4 regions of the Terribacillus sp. DMT04 genome follow, and region 3 is predicted to be linked to each of the others. Evidence: riboswitches for the same ligand, from Rfam matches in the RefSeq annotation. Region 3 holds a riboswitch; each other region holds the start of a gene.

Region 1 (3,126 bases), 1.3 Mb from region 3:
GCTGAAGTTTATCGAAATCTTTGGCATTTACGAGAATTAGGCTGGTTTGAGGGGGCAAGCGGTGCTATATTCGGACGACCTGCCAGAAGCACCTCTACGGAAGACTATACAATTGAACAAATGATTCATGAATTTGCAGCCGAACTTGAACTACCTATTATTTATGATGCCGATATTGGCCATATGCCGCCCCAGCTGACAATGATCAATGGTGCGCTGGCCACCATCTCTTACCAAGACGGCAGCGGCACATTGACTTATCTGGAATAGAAAAAAGAGGGGCTGACTATCAGCTCCTCTTCCTTTGTTTTGCTGGGTGTCCAGACTGGAGGTACGGGTGGTTGTATAGTTTCTCTCGAAAAGTACCCTCTTTGTACGCTTTTTTATATAACCCGCGCTCCTGCAGAATTGGAACAACTAACTCGACAAAATCTTGCAAATCTTTTGGTGTAATATAATGTGTCAGGTTGAATCCATCTACTCCGCTGCGAACAAAGAATTCTTCTATTTGATCTGCTACTTGTTCCGGACTGCCGACAAAAATGTCCATCTCAGCAGGTTTACTGAATTTTTCCTGAATCTCTTTAACCGTAAATGGTCGTGCAGCGTCTTTTGTCAGATATGCCGCTCGAGATTGTCCTTGTTCAGTATGCTTATATGTGAATAAATCTTCTTCATTCTCATAAGCAGCCAGATCATACCCCGTTGAACCGCCATATTGCGCCTTAGCTGCATCGGCACTCCAGTATTTTTTTATTTCCTCATACTTGCTGTAAGCTTTTTCTTCCGTTTCAGCTACTACGACCTGCAGGAAGGTGAATGCTTTAATCTCGTCCTTCCTTCTGCCGTAAGCTTCTGCCCGCGACTTAATATCCTCTATATAATACTTAATTTTTTCCGGTGTCGGTCCCCCTACAAAAACACATTCCGCATGTTTTGCAGCAAAATCCCTGCCCTTCTCTGAAGTGCCAGCTTGGTAAAGCACTGGCGTTCGCTGCGGAGAAGGCTCACTCACATGCGGTCCTTCCACGGAGAAATAACTGCCTTTATGCTTGATGCGATGGACTTTTGCAGCATCAACAAGCACACCGCTTTCCGGGTCTGCAATGACAGCATCCTCCTCCCAGCTATCTTCAAGCAGCTTATAAGAAACCTCTAAAAATTCATCGGCAATTTGATAACGTTCATCGTGCTTGACCATTTTTTCCAAGCCAAAATTTTGGGCTGCATTCGGTAAATACGACGTAACAATATTCCATGCAATACGTCCGTTGGTCAAATGATCAAGTGTCGAAAACTTACGGGCATTATGGAACGGCTGTTCATACGAAGTGCTTACCGTAACAGCGAAAGACAAGTGCTTTGTTACGGCAGCCATTGCCGGTATGACAAAAGCTGGATCATTGAGCGGCACTTGCACACCATCGCGCAAGGCTGCTGCCTCATCTCCTCCATACACATCATAAACCCCTAGAACATCGGCAAAAAACACCGCATCAAACTTCCCTTTCTCTAAAAGCCGCGCTAGCTCAATCCAATAGTCGAGCGATTTATACTCGCGGTGCCTTCTGCTTTCCGGGTGTTTCCATAGACCATGCGCATTATGCATGGCGGCTGTCATATCAAAAGCTTGCAGAATGATTTGTTTACGCATTTTGTTCAGCTCCTCTTTTCTATGTAAAAAAGCCTCTTCTGCTTAACAGAAGAGGCTCCTTATCCAAGGTAAATCGCTCCTCTTATCTGCCAGACATATCGTCTGCTGGAATTGGCACAGTGCATTACTGCCTGCTGCCGAAGCTTCAAAGGGCCAGTCCCTCCACCTCTCATGATAAGAAAGTACCATATAATTAGGTTAGTTTATGTTCTATTTGGTCTTGGTATTGCCTGAGGGCACCTGGTGCGTGCTGACGAAGCTTCTCAAGCAGCGCTTCATATTGGATTTCCTTCTCGCTGATCCTTTTTCGATAAGCTGCTCGTTCCCCGTCATCGATGCAAGATCGAAGCAGATCACGCATGCTCATAATCTCTTTTTGCAGCTGCATCTCTGGCGGGATATATCCTGCGTTTTTCAAGATTTTATAGCTCATCCGCATATCTTCCGGCACCCCAGACAAATCCTCTAATTCCAATGGTTTACCCGCGCCAGGCAGGTTGCGAAATTCACCATTGGCTTCTGCTTGCTTGATTTTTTCTTCTGCAAGCAAGGATATCAGATCCATGATTTCCCCTCCTACATACAAGAAAAGCAGCCGCAATAACTACGGCTGCTTTTCATTATATAGTAATCAGAATTATTTGCCAATAAATTGCTGTGTCCAGTAGTTACCGTTTTCGACATATCCGACTCCGATGTTTGTGTAATCAGGGTTCATAATGTTTTCGCGGTGACCTTGGCTGTTCATCCATGCTTGTACTACTTCTTCTGGTGTCTTTTGACCTTGGGCGATGTTTTCACCTGCAGTTTTATAAGAGATACCGAAAGATTTCATCATGTCAAACGGAGAACCGTAAGTTGGGCTGTTGTGGTCAAAGTAACCATTGTCAGCCATGTCCTGTGATTTTGCACGTGCTACTTTGCTTAGTTCAACATCTGCTTTTAAAGGACTAAGACCATTCTTTGCACGCTCTTGGTTTGTTAGTTCTACTACTTGTTGTTCAAAAGCACTTAGGCCTTCTGCTGCTTGCTTTTCTTCTGTTTGCTTGTTGTCAGCTGCAGGTTGCTGCTTTTGAGCTGGAGCCTGTGCTTGCTCTTCTGTTGCTTGCTCTTCTTTTTGTGGTACAGCTGCTTCTTCTTGCTTCGGTGCTGCTGGAGCTGTTACTTCTTCTGCCTCAGGTGCTTGTTGTGCTGGAGTTTTTGTTTCTTCCTGCTTAGGTGCTTCCTGTGCTGGTGTTTGTACTTCTTCTTGCTTAGGTGCTTCTTGTGCTGGAGCTTTTACTCCTGTTTGCTCTGTTGCTGGAGTTTGTACTTGTTTCTGCTCCGTTGTTTCTTGTGCTGGAGTTTGTGCTTGTTCTAGCTGCTGTATACCATAACCTGCTAGCAAGCTATTAAGATTAACTTGAATTTTATAAGGTGATAGGTAGTTATTCACCAAGGTATTTAAATCTTCAATAGAAGAGAAAGATCCT
Region 2 (3,126 bases), 1.5 Mb from region 3:
GGTTTGCTGACAGTCGGTATCATTATGGTTTACAGTGCTTCAGCAATTTGGGCGGGTTATAAATTCGATGACAGTTTCTTCTTTGCCAAGCGACAGTTGTTGTTTGCTGGAGTAGGGCTGGCTGCCATGCTGCTCATCTCCAGGGTGCATTATGAGAATTGGCGCCGATATGCGAAAGTGCTTCTGCTGATTTGTTTCCTTTTGCTTATTGCTGTGCTCATACCAGGTATCGGAATGGTGCGGGGCGGAGCACGAAGCTGGATTGGAATCGGAGCATTCAGTATTCAGCCTTCTGAATTTACGAAGCTAGGCTTGATCATCTATTTAGCCGTCTATCTATCAGCCAAACAGAAGTATATTACTTCCTTGAAGCAAGGGTTTCTTCCTTCGCTGCTGCTTGTCTTTACCGCATTCGGAATGATTATGCTTCAGCCTGACCTTGGAACAGGCGTAGTCCTTGTACTCACCTGTATGGTAATGATTCTCGTTAGCGGGGCGAGGATTTCCCATTTTGTCGGACTAGGCGTGCTGGGAGCAGGGGCTTTTGCAGCCTTAATCTTGTCAGCTCCTTATCGAATTAAGCGTATAACCGCTTTCTTGGATCCTTGGGAAGATCCGCTGGGAGAAGGGTTCCAAATCATTCAATCGCTGTACGCTATTGGACCAGGAGGGCTTATGGGGCTAGGTTTAGGAAACAGTTTGCAAAAATTCTTTTATTTACCTGAACCGCAAACAGATTTTATTTTTGCTATTTTGGCCGAAGAACTTGGTTTCATCGGCGGAGCTGGTGTGATGCTTTTATTCCTGCTGTTTTTGTGGCGGGGAATTCAAGTTGCGCTGCGTGCACCTGATGGATTCAGCAGTCTGCTAGCCCTAGGGATTACAGGGATGATTGCCATCCAGGCAATGATAAATATCAGCGTCGTCACCGGATTGATTCCTGTGACCGGCATAACCCTACCATTTTTAAGTTATGGAGGGTCCTCGCTGACACTGACCTTAAGTTCTGTCGGGATACTACTGAATGTGAGCCGGTATAGTAAGCTTTAGTTTTCTCTATTAGTTTTCGTTTCAAAGTTAGCTGTGTAGATTCCTTCTTAAGTTTGCCTCAAGTAAAAGTGCTTTTCCCTTACTAAATGAGTAAAGCGCTATTTTTAAAATATTTGCACAATTGCATTGACTTTCCTTTCCAGCCCACGTATCATGTAAATTAATTTCATATAGTTCTTATCAAGAGAAGCCGAGGGACTGGCCCGTTGAAGCTTCAGCAACCTCTGACACTGTCAGAAAGGTGCTAAATCCAGCAAGATTAATTTCTTGGAAGATAAGAGTGCGGACGATTTCTCAAAGCTCTCTTTTCTTCGGAAAAGAGAGTTTTTTTCGTTTCGTCACTCTAACCCAAAAAGGAGGAGAAGAAACATGACCGACATTATTATTTTATCTGGCAGTCCATCACGAAAGTCGAGGTCGCTGCTGGCGGCTGCTTATGCAGGTGAGCTGGCGAAGCAGCAAGGCTACACAGCAGAGGTAATCAGTATTACTGATTTTAAACCAGAGGATTTAGTTTATGCGCGATTTGACAGTCCTGCAATTGTGGAGGCTGGCAAAGCAATTGAGACTGCGAAGGGTCTCATTATTGCATCGCCGGTTTACAAGGCTTCTTATACAGGGGTGCTGAAGGCGTTACTGGACGTGCTGCCTCAAGGTGCTTTTACGAACAAACCTGTACTCCCGATTATGACAGGTGGAAGCCCAGCACATCTGCTAGCAATTGATTATGCATTAAAGCCGCTTATCGCTAATTTAAAGGGAGAGTCCTTGCAAGGCGTTTATATATGTGATCAGCACATTTTGAAAGACAATCCAACCGAGCCAATTACCGAAAAAGAAACAGCCGCCAGATTAAGGGAGCAGTCGAATCACCTTCTCGAAGCGATTCGGCGTAATGATGCTGTTAGCTTAGTGAAATAAAGGAGGAGAAGTAATGCGGATTCTGTTAGCGGAAAAGAAGTTGTTCGGAATGCCGATTCAAATTATCGGCGGGCTGCTTGCAATACTGTTGTTTATGACTGGTGACGGAATTGAGCAGGCATTTTTATCAAAGTATGTTGTCGACATAGGTTTTTCTGCTAATCAATCTGCCATTATGTTCAGCGCTTATGGCATTGTACTTACATTTGCTTCTTGGCTTGCCGGAGTACTTGGTGAGGTAATTGGCCCGAAAAAAACAATGCTGTTAGGTCTCCTTACATGGGTGCTTTTTGAAATAGGCTTTCTCTACTTCGGTCTGTATTTAGAAAGTTTTTCAATGATGGTGCTTATGTATGGGCTGCGCGGGTTCGGATATCCTTTGTTTGCTTTTGCTTTTATCGTGTGGATTGCTTATCGTACCGAAAAGCACAAGCTGGCAACGGCTATGGGTTGGTTTTTCTTTATGTTTGCAGGCGGGATCGGGTTCCTTGGTTCGTACTACCCTAGCATTTTGCTGCCACTTGCCGGTGAAATGGCAACGCTGTGGAGTTCACTTATCTGGATTATTATCGGCGGTGCTTTAGGTGTGCTTCTTGTCGATGATAAAGACCGGCAGGGGATTAAGATTCAAGACCAGGTGAAGGGTAATAAATGGGCAGAAGCATTGAAAGGAATTACAATTCTATGGGAAAGTCCGCGTGTTGCAGCAGGTGGTTTGCTGCGTGCTATTAATACAGCTGGCTGGTATGGATTTGTTGTTGTGATGCCAGGCTTCTTCACTAGTTTCTTGGATATTACCACAAGCCAGTGGCTGCAGCTCTGGGCTGTCCAGTCTGTAAGTAATATGGTGGCAGGGGTATTATTTGGTATGCTCGGTGACCGAATCGGCTGGCTTCGGGTAGTTCGCTGGTTTGGCTGTGTCGGTGCAACTGTTTGTTCTTTGCTTTATTACTATATTCCGGTTGCATTTGGGGCGAATATCCCTATGCTCCTGCTGAACGCCATTCTTTTTGGAGCAGCTATTGCAGCTTTTGTACCGCTGTCAGCCATCTTGCCTACACTGGCACCGGCCAATCGAGGCGCAGCCATCTCTGTTCTTAATTTAGGTGCAGGAGCCAGTCAGTTTATCGGACCAGTACTTGTTGGTGTGCTTAA
Region 3 (3,126 bases):
AAATGTTGTGCTTTTGCTTTCGTACGGTTATAAACAACTAACTGCTCTCCTTTTTTGAGCAGATTAGCTGCCATGTTTTCTCCCATAATTCCTAATCCAATAAACCCAATCACAAAACCAGCCTCCTTTTGTTCTGACATTACTAGCATACAGAAAAACGGAATGTTTTTAAAAGTCTTTCGCACCGGCTATGATAAAGGCAGGGAGTGAAGAATATGAAGCTTAGTATATTGGATCAATCTCGTCTTAAAGAAGATGGCAATGCGGCAGAAGCGCTACAGGAGACAGCTCGTTTAGCAGAGCTGGCTGATCAGCTGGGGTACGAGCGCTTCTGGGTATCAGAACATCATGGGGGCAGCTTAGGACATAGCAGTCCAGAAGTCATGATGGCGCATCTGGCAAGCAGAACGTCACGAATTAGAATCGGATCCGGGGGTGTCATGCTGTCCCACTATAGTGCTTATAAAGTGGCAGAAAACGCGCGACTACTTGAAGCACTTCATCCAGGAAGAATTGACATCGGAATTGGACGTGCTCCAGGCGGTATGCCCGCTGCTAAACGAGCATTGCAAGAGCATAAAATCGTACCGGAGGATTGGTATGACCGCCAAATACGTGATCTGCTTCATTACTTGAATATAAGGAATGAGGAAAAGCATCGCTTTGGAGAATTAAAAGCAATGCCAGACATTCAGACAGCGCCTGCTGTCTGGCTGTTGGGCGGCAGTGCAGGCAGTGCAGGCCTTGCTGCTTATCACGGCATAGGATTTGCTTACGCGCAGTTTATCCGCGGAGAAAAAGATACAGCTGTACTGGAAATGTACCGACAATCTTTTCAGCAGGAGGCAGGGAAGCCGCAAGCGTTAATCAGCTTGTTCTTATTCTGTGCTGCGACGCATGAACAAGCAGAAGCATTAGCGAAAAGCCATGAAGTAGCATCCCTTTTGCAAGAACAGGGTAGACCTGTAAACGGGATGCTGCGTCCAGACACAGCTGCAGCGTACAAATTATCTCCTTATGAAAAAGAACGGCTGCAAGATAACAGAGCAACAATGGTCATTGGCACCCCAGCTGAAGTGCTTCAGCAGCTGGAGGAACTGCAGAAATATTATGGCCACGATGTGGAATTCATGCTGACAAGTCCGGTTTATGATGAGCAAGCCAGACAGAATGGCTTCCAGCTTTTAATGGAGACTTACAAGCAGCGGGGTTATTCTGTTTGAATCAGCTGCTGTTATTCTGGTATAGTAGAAAAGACAATTCATAAGAAATCTTATAACGAGTGGCGGAGGGAAAGGCCCGATGAAGCCCGGCAACCCACTGCAGGAGGGCAGTCCTGCAGGAAGGTGCTACGACCTGCAGCTTTATGTAAGCTGCGTGATAAGATAACGACGGCTGCAAGTAACGAGCTTCTTCTTATCGAAGAAGCTTTTTTAGTAGGATCGATGTGTCGTTCGGTAGGATTTCCTATGGGCAAAAGGAGTAATAGACATGAAATATGCGTATTGGCAGCCAGTAACAAACAGCTGGCTGCGGCATGTGGAGGATGAGGCATCTCTTAGCTTGTTATGTGTAAAGGAAACAGCGCGCATGGCAGAACGCAGTGGTTTTGATGCTGTATTTCTTCCTGATACCTACCTATACCAAGGAAAGAATGCAGATCAGCAGCTGGATTTTTGGGAAACAGCTAGCGCTGTGGCAGAGGCAACAAATAAACTGCATATCATGGCAGCAGTTCGGCCGAGTATTGATCAGCCAGTGGAAGCTGCTAAGCAAGCAGTGACTATTGATCAGATTAGCAACAGTCGATTTTCACTTGCGGTTGTATCTTTTCTTCGGGAAGAAGAACAAAAGCGAGAAGCTGGTGATATAGCCGGAACGGAGGAATTTTACCTGCAGACAGAGGAATTTTTTGAAGTGCTGCGCGGTGTTTGGGCAGCGGGCAGTTACACATATGATGGATTATATTATCAAGTCCAGCATATCGATTATCTCCCAGCTGCGAACAAAAAAGAAATATCGCCTTTGTACGCTGGCGGAGAGAGCGACTATTTGCGGCAGACCATTGCGGAATCATGCGATGCTTACGTGATGAAAGGCGGTACGGTACAGGAAACAGCTAGTATGGTAGCTGACATGCAAATTCGCCGGGAAGCTGCTGGCAAGCAGCCTTTTACCGAGTTTGGTATGACTGCTTATGTCATTTGTCGTGAGACAGAGGAAGAAGCCTATCAAGAATGGGAACGGATTACCGGCGTCGACTACGAAGCATATGTAACAGAGGAAGAATTAGCACAAAAAAGTATCATCAGCGACGATGCTGTTGCTGCAAGAGGACTGCGTCCGAATCTAGTTGGAACGCCAATGCAAATAGCGCAGCGGATTCTTGCTTATGAACATGCAGGCGTTAGTTTGCTTTTGCTGCAATTTTCCCCACAGCTGCGGGAAATGGAACGTTTTGCAAACGACGTCATACCGCTGGTCGAGGAAATGCGCGAAAACTCCATTTAATTGGGAATGTGTGTAGACAACACACAGGCAATCGCTTACATTAAAGATGAAGAGTAAAGGTATAGTATGGGGGCCTAACATGGAGCTATTGACAATTTTTGATGACCAGCACCGAGAGATAGGCGTGAAAGAAAGAGAAGAAGTGCATCGGGACGGGGATTGGCATGAAACGTTTCATTGCTGGTTCGTCGAACACGATGGTACAGATCTATACATTTATCTACAGCAGCGCGCCTTCAATAAAAGCGAATTTCCCGGGAAATACGACATTACCGCAGCGGGTCATTTGGAAAATGGCGAAACCCCTGTAACCGGCGGCTTGCGCGAAGTACAAGAAGAATTAGGGGTCACGCTTGAAGAGAGTGATTTGTTTTATAAGGGTGTTATCCAAGAGGAATTATTTGCTGCTAACTTGATAGATAGGGAATTTTGTCATCAATTCTTCTACTATCTGGAGGAGTTGCCGGTTATTCTGCTAAATGATGAAGTTATACAAATTATTCGGATGCGAGTGAATGACTTGGAAAGCTTGGTTGAAGGAGAACATGCGAAGATGGAAGCGGAAATCGTTGCAGGAGCACCGCGTCAGCGAATTGATGTAACACGCGATGCGTT
Region 4 (3,126 bases), 590 kb from region 3:
AAAGAGCAAGAGCGAAAATTGCGCTCTTGCTTTTAACAGATTATGCGAATGTATAGCTTTTCAGCTGTGCTGCTCTGTCTGTCTGCTCCCAAGGGAAGTTTTTGTCTGTGCGTCCAAAATGACCGTACGCAGCTGTATCTTTGTAGATTGGCTGACGCAGGTTCAGCATCTTGATGATACCAGCTGGACGTAAATCAAATAGATCGCGTACTGCATTCACCAAAGCTTCTTGCGTTTGTTTGCCTGTTCCGAATGTATCAATACTGATAGAAACCGGTTCAGCAACACCAATTGCATACGCAAGCTGTACTTCACATTTATCTGCAAGACCAGCTGCGACGATATTTTTCGCCACATAACGCGCTGCATAAGCTCCGGAACGATCCACTTTTGTAGCATCTTTTCCGCTGAAAGCACCGCCTCCGTGACGTGCATAGCCACCGTACGTGTCGACGATAATCTTACGGCCAGTCAAACCAGCATCACCTTGAGGACCCCCAATAACGAAACGTCCTGTCGGGTTAATAATGTATTTTGTATCTTCATCCAGCAATTCAGCAGGAACAACAGGCTTGATGACAAGCTCTTTTAAGTCAGCATGAATCTGCGCCTGTTCTGCTTCTGGGTGGTGCTGTGTGGAAATGACGATGGTATCAATCCGCACCGGCTGATTATTTTCATCGTATTCTACTGTTACTTGTGTTTTACCATCTGGACGCAAGTAGTCCACAACCTCATCTTTCCGCACCTTAGCCAATTGCTTGGAAAGGCGGTGAGCAAGCGAAATAGGAAGCGGCATAAATTCAGGCGTTTCATTGCTGGCATAACCAAACATTAATCCTTGGTCGCCAGCACCAATTGCATCAATCTCTTCGTCTGACATATGCCCTTCGCGAGCTTCCAATGCTTGATTGACTCCGCCTGCAATATCAGGGGATTGCTCATCGATTGCTGTTAAAACAGCACACGTATCAGCATCAAAGCCGTATTTTGCACGGGTATAACCAATTTCTTTGATCGTGTTGCGCACGATACTTTGAATATCAACATAAGCACTTGTCGTGATTTCACCTGCGACAAGCACTAGCCCTGTGGTCACTGTTGTCTCACAAGCAACACGGGCATTTGGATCCTTGGACAGGATTTCATCTAATATAGCATCCGAGATTTGGTCACAGATTTTATCCGGGTGGCCTTCAGTAACGGATTCTGAGGTAAATAATCGACGATTAGCAGTCATTCTGCCAAATCCCCCTTCAACTACAATTAATACGGAAGTTCTACTCTTTCCAAGTATGTTATTAAGAAACTTGATAATGGGTGAAGGTTTGAAAGAGCACTACAATTAGTATTGCTCTTTTTTTAGTATTAAGCCGTGACATGAAAAAAACCTTCTATGCATAACAGAAGGCTGGCTTATTCCCTCTCTTATCGTTCAAGGTATCCCTTGCTCAGGTTGAGCACCATTTCACGTGTTGTGACGGTTGCCGGGTTTCTTAGGGCCTGTCCCTCCGCCTACTCTGAATAAGAGTGTTTCCGCTCGCACTTATGTTATCGAAACAACGCCCATAAGTCAATAAAATCCTACAAATACCGACTGTGTATATAGGGATTGCTATACGTTCCAATTTGACATTTTCATTGCAATTTAAAATAGTATGTATTAATATCTTAATGTGTTATACTATTATAAATTAAACAAAACAAAGGGCGGGATCTTAAATGCGAATGATGCATGCAGCAGCAGCTTTAGAGGAATTACGCAATCAGCCAAATGTAAAAAGAAACTTATCTGTGGCACAGCTGACAGAGGCGGCACTATCCCGTCATGAAGCGCGTCTGACAGAAACAGGCGCCTTGCGAGCAGCTACCGGAAAGTATACTGGACGCTCACCTAAGGATAAATTTATCGTACAAGACGAACTCTCCGAAAATAAAGTAGACTGGGGTAAAGTGAACCAGCCCATCAGCGAAGAAATATTTGAGCATTTATTAGATAAGGCTGTGAATTACTTACAGGCTCAAGAAGAAGTTTTCTCCTTCCAGGGTTTTGCTGGAGCGGATGAACGTTATCATTTACCAATTCAAGTAATCAATGAGTACGCGTGGCACAATTTATTTGCTCATCAGCTGTTCATCCGGCCATCTGATGAAGAGCTGGCAGCACATAAACCTGCTTTCACTGTTATTTCGGCACCTGGTGTGAAAGCAGATCCAGCTGTTGATGGCACAAACTCGGAAGCATTTGTCGTTGTATCATTCAAACAGCGTGTTATCGTTATCGGCGGAACAGAATATGCCGGTGAAATGAAGAAATCCATCTTCTCTGTTATGAATTTCTTACTGCCGCAGCAGGAAGTCATGCCCATGCATTGCTCTGCCAATGTCGGAGCAGACGGAGATACAGCTTTATTCTTCGGTTTATCAGGCACAGGCAAGACAACACTTTCTGCAGATTCCAATCGCCCTTTGATTGGAGATGATGAACATGGGTGGTCTCCGGACGGCGTCTTCAACATAGAAGGCGGATGCTATGCTAAGTGCATTAACTTATCTGCTGAGAAAGAACCGGAAATCCACGGAGCAATCAAATTCGGCACTATCCTTGAAAACGTCACGGTAAATGAGAATGGCGTATGTGACTATGATGATGGGTCGGTAACTGAAAACACCCGTGCCGCTTATCCGATTGATTATATAGAAGGAAGCCTTCCAAAAAGCAAGGCTGGTCAACCGAAGACAATCGTTTTTCTGACTGCTGATGCTACCGGAGTACTTCCCCCTATCAGCAAACTGACGACCGAACAAGCAATGTATCATTTCTTAAGTGGGTATACGAGTAAGCTTGCCGGCACAGAGCGAGGTGTTACTGAACCAGAAGCAACGTTCTCTACTTGTTTTGGCGCTCCATTCCTTCCGCTTGCACCCGCTGTTTATGCAGAGATGCTAGGCGATAAGATCAGCACACACCATGCAGAGGTGTATCTCGTGAATACAGGTTGGACTGGCGGCGACTATCACACAGGCGCGAGAATGAAACTTACGTATACGAGAAGAATGGTGCAAGCGGCACTGTCAGGAGAGCTGAAAGATATCCGTACAGCCGAGGACGAGATTTTCGGCTTG

Evidence for each region. A riboswitch is a leader RNA that binds a small molecule or an ion and turns the genes downstream of it on or off. The one in region 3 is predicted to bind S-adenosylmethionine.
Region 1: it holds a riboswitch for S-adenosylmethionine, as region 3 does, so the genes downstream of both, KS242_RS04420 (LLM class flavin-dependent oxidoreductase) here and KS242_RS14975 (LLM class flavin-dependent oxidoreductase) in region 3, are expected to answer to the same signal.
Region 2: it holds a riboswitch for S-adenosylmethionine, as region 3 does, so the genes downstream of both, ssuE (NADPH-dependent FMN reductase) here and KS242_RS14975 (LLM class flavin-dependent oxidoreductase) in region 3, are expected to answer to the same signal.
Region 4: it holds a riboswitch for S-adenosylmethionine, as region 3 does, so the genes downstream of both, metK (methionine adenosyltransferase) here and KS242_RS14975 (LLM class flavin-dependent oxidoreductase) in region 3, are expected to answer to the same signal.

Annotation. Positions count from the first base shown of each region.
Region 1 is NZ_CP077639.1:821,492-824,617, reverse strand. It holds gene KS242_RS04425 (S66 family peptidase) at 1-270, shown strand, start outside; gene KS242_RS04420 (LLM class flavin-dependent oxidoreductase) at 290-1,654, opposite strand; SAM riboswitch class I at 1,734-1,835, opposite strand; gene KS242_RS04415 (DnaJ family domain-containing protein) at 1,848-2,219, opposite strand; gene KS242_RS04410 (CAP domain-containing protein) at 2,292-3,126, opposite strand, start outside.
Region 2 is NZ_CP077639.1:1,396,450-1,399,575, forward strand. It holds gene spoVE (stage V sporulation protein E) at 1-1,050, shown strand, start outside; SAM riboswitch class I at 1,225-1,331, shown strand; gene ssuE (NADPH-dependent FMN reductase) at 1,420-1,971, shown strand; gene KS242_RS07525 (MFS transporter) at 1,985-3,126, shown strand, end outside.
Region 3 is NZ_CP077639.1:2,884,588-2,887,713, reverse strand. It holds gene KS242_RS14985 (NAD(P)-dependent oxidoreductase) at 1-113, opposite strand, end outside; gene KS242_RS14980 (LLM class flavin-dependent oxidoreductase) at 216-1,223, shown strand; SAM riboswitch class I at 1,271-1,387, shown strand; gene KS242_RS14975 (LLM class flavin-dependent oxidoreductase) at 1,492-2,511, shown strand; gene KS242_RS14970 (NUDIX hydrolase) at 2,591-3,126, shown strand, end outside.
Region 4 is NZ_CP077639.1:2,295,579-2,298,704, forward strand. It holds gene metK (methionine adenosyltransferase) at 41-1,240, opposite strand; SAM riboswitch class I at 1,426-1,531, opposite strand; gene pckA (phosphoenolpyruvate carboxykinase (ATP)) at 1,723-3,126, shown strand, end outside.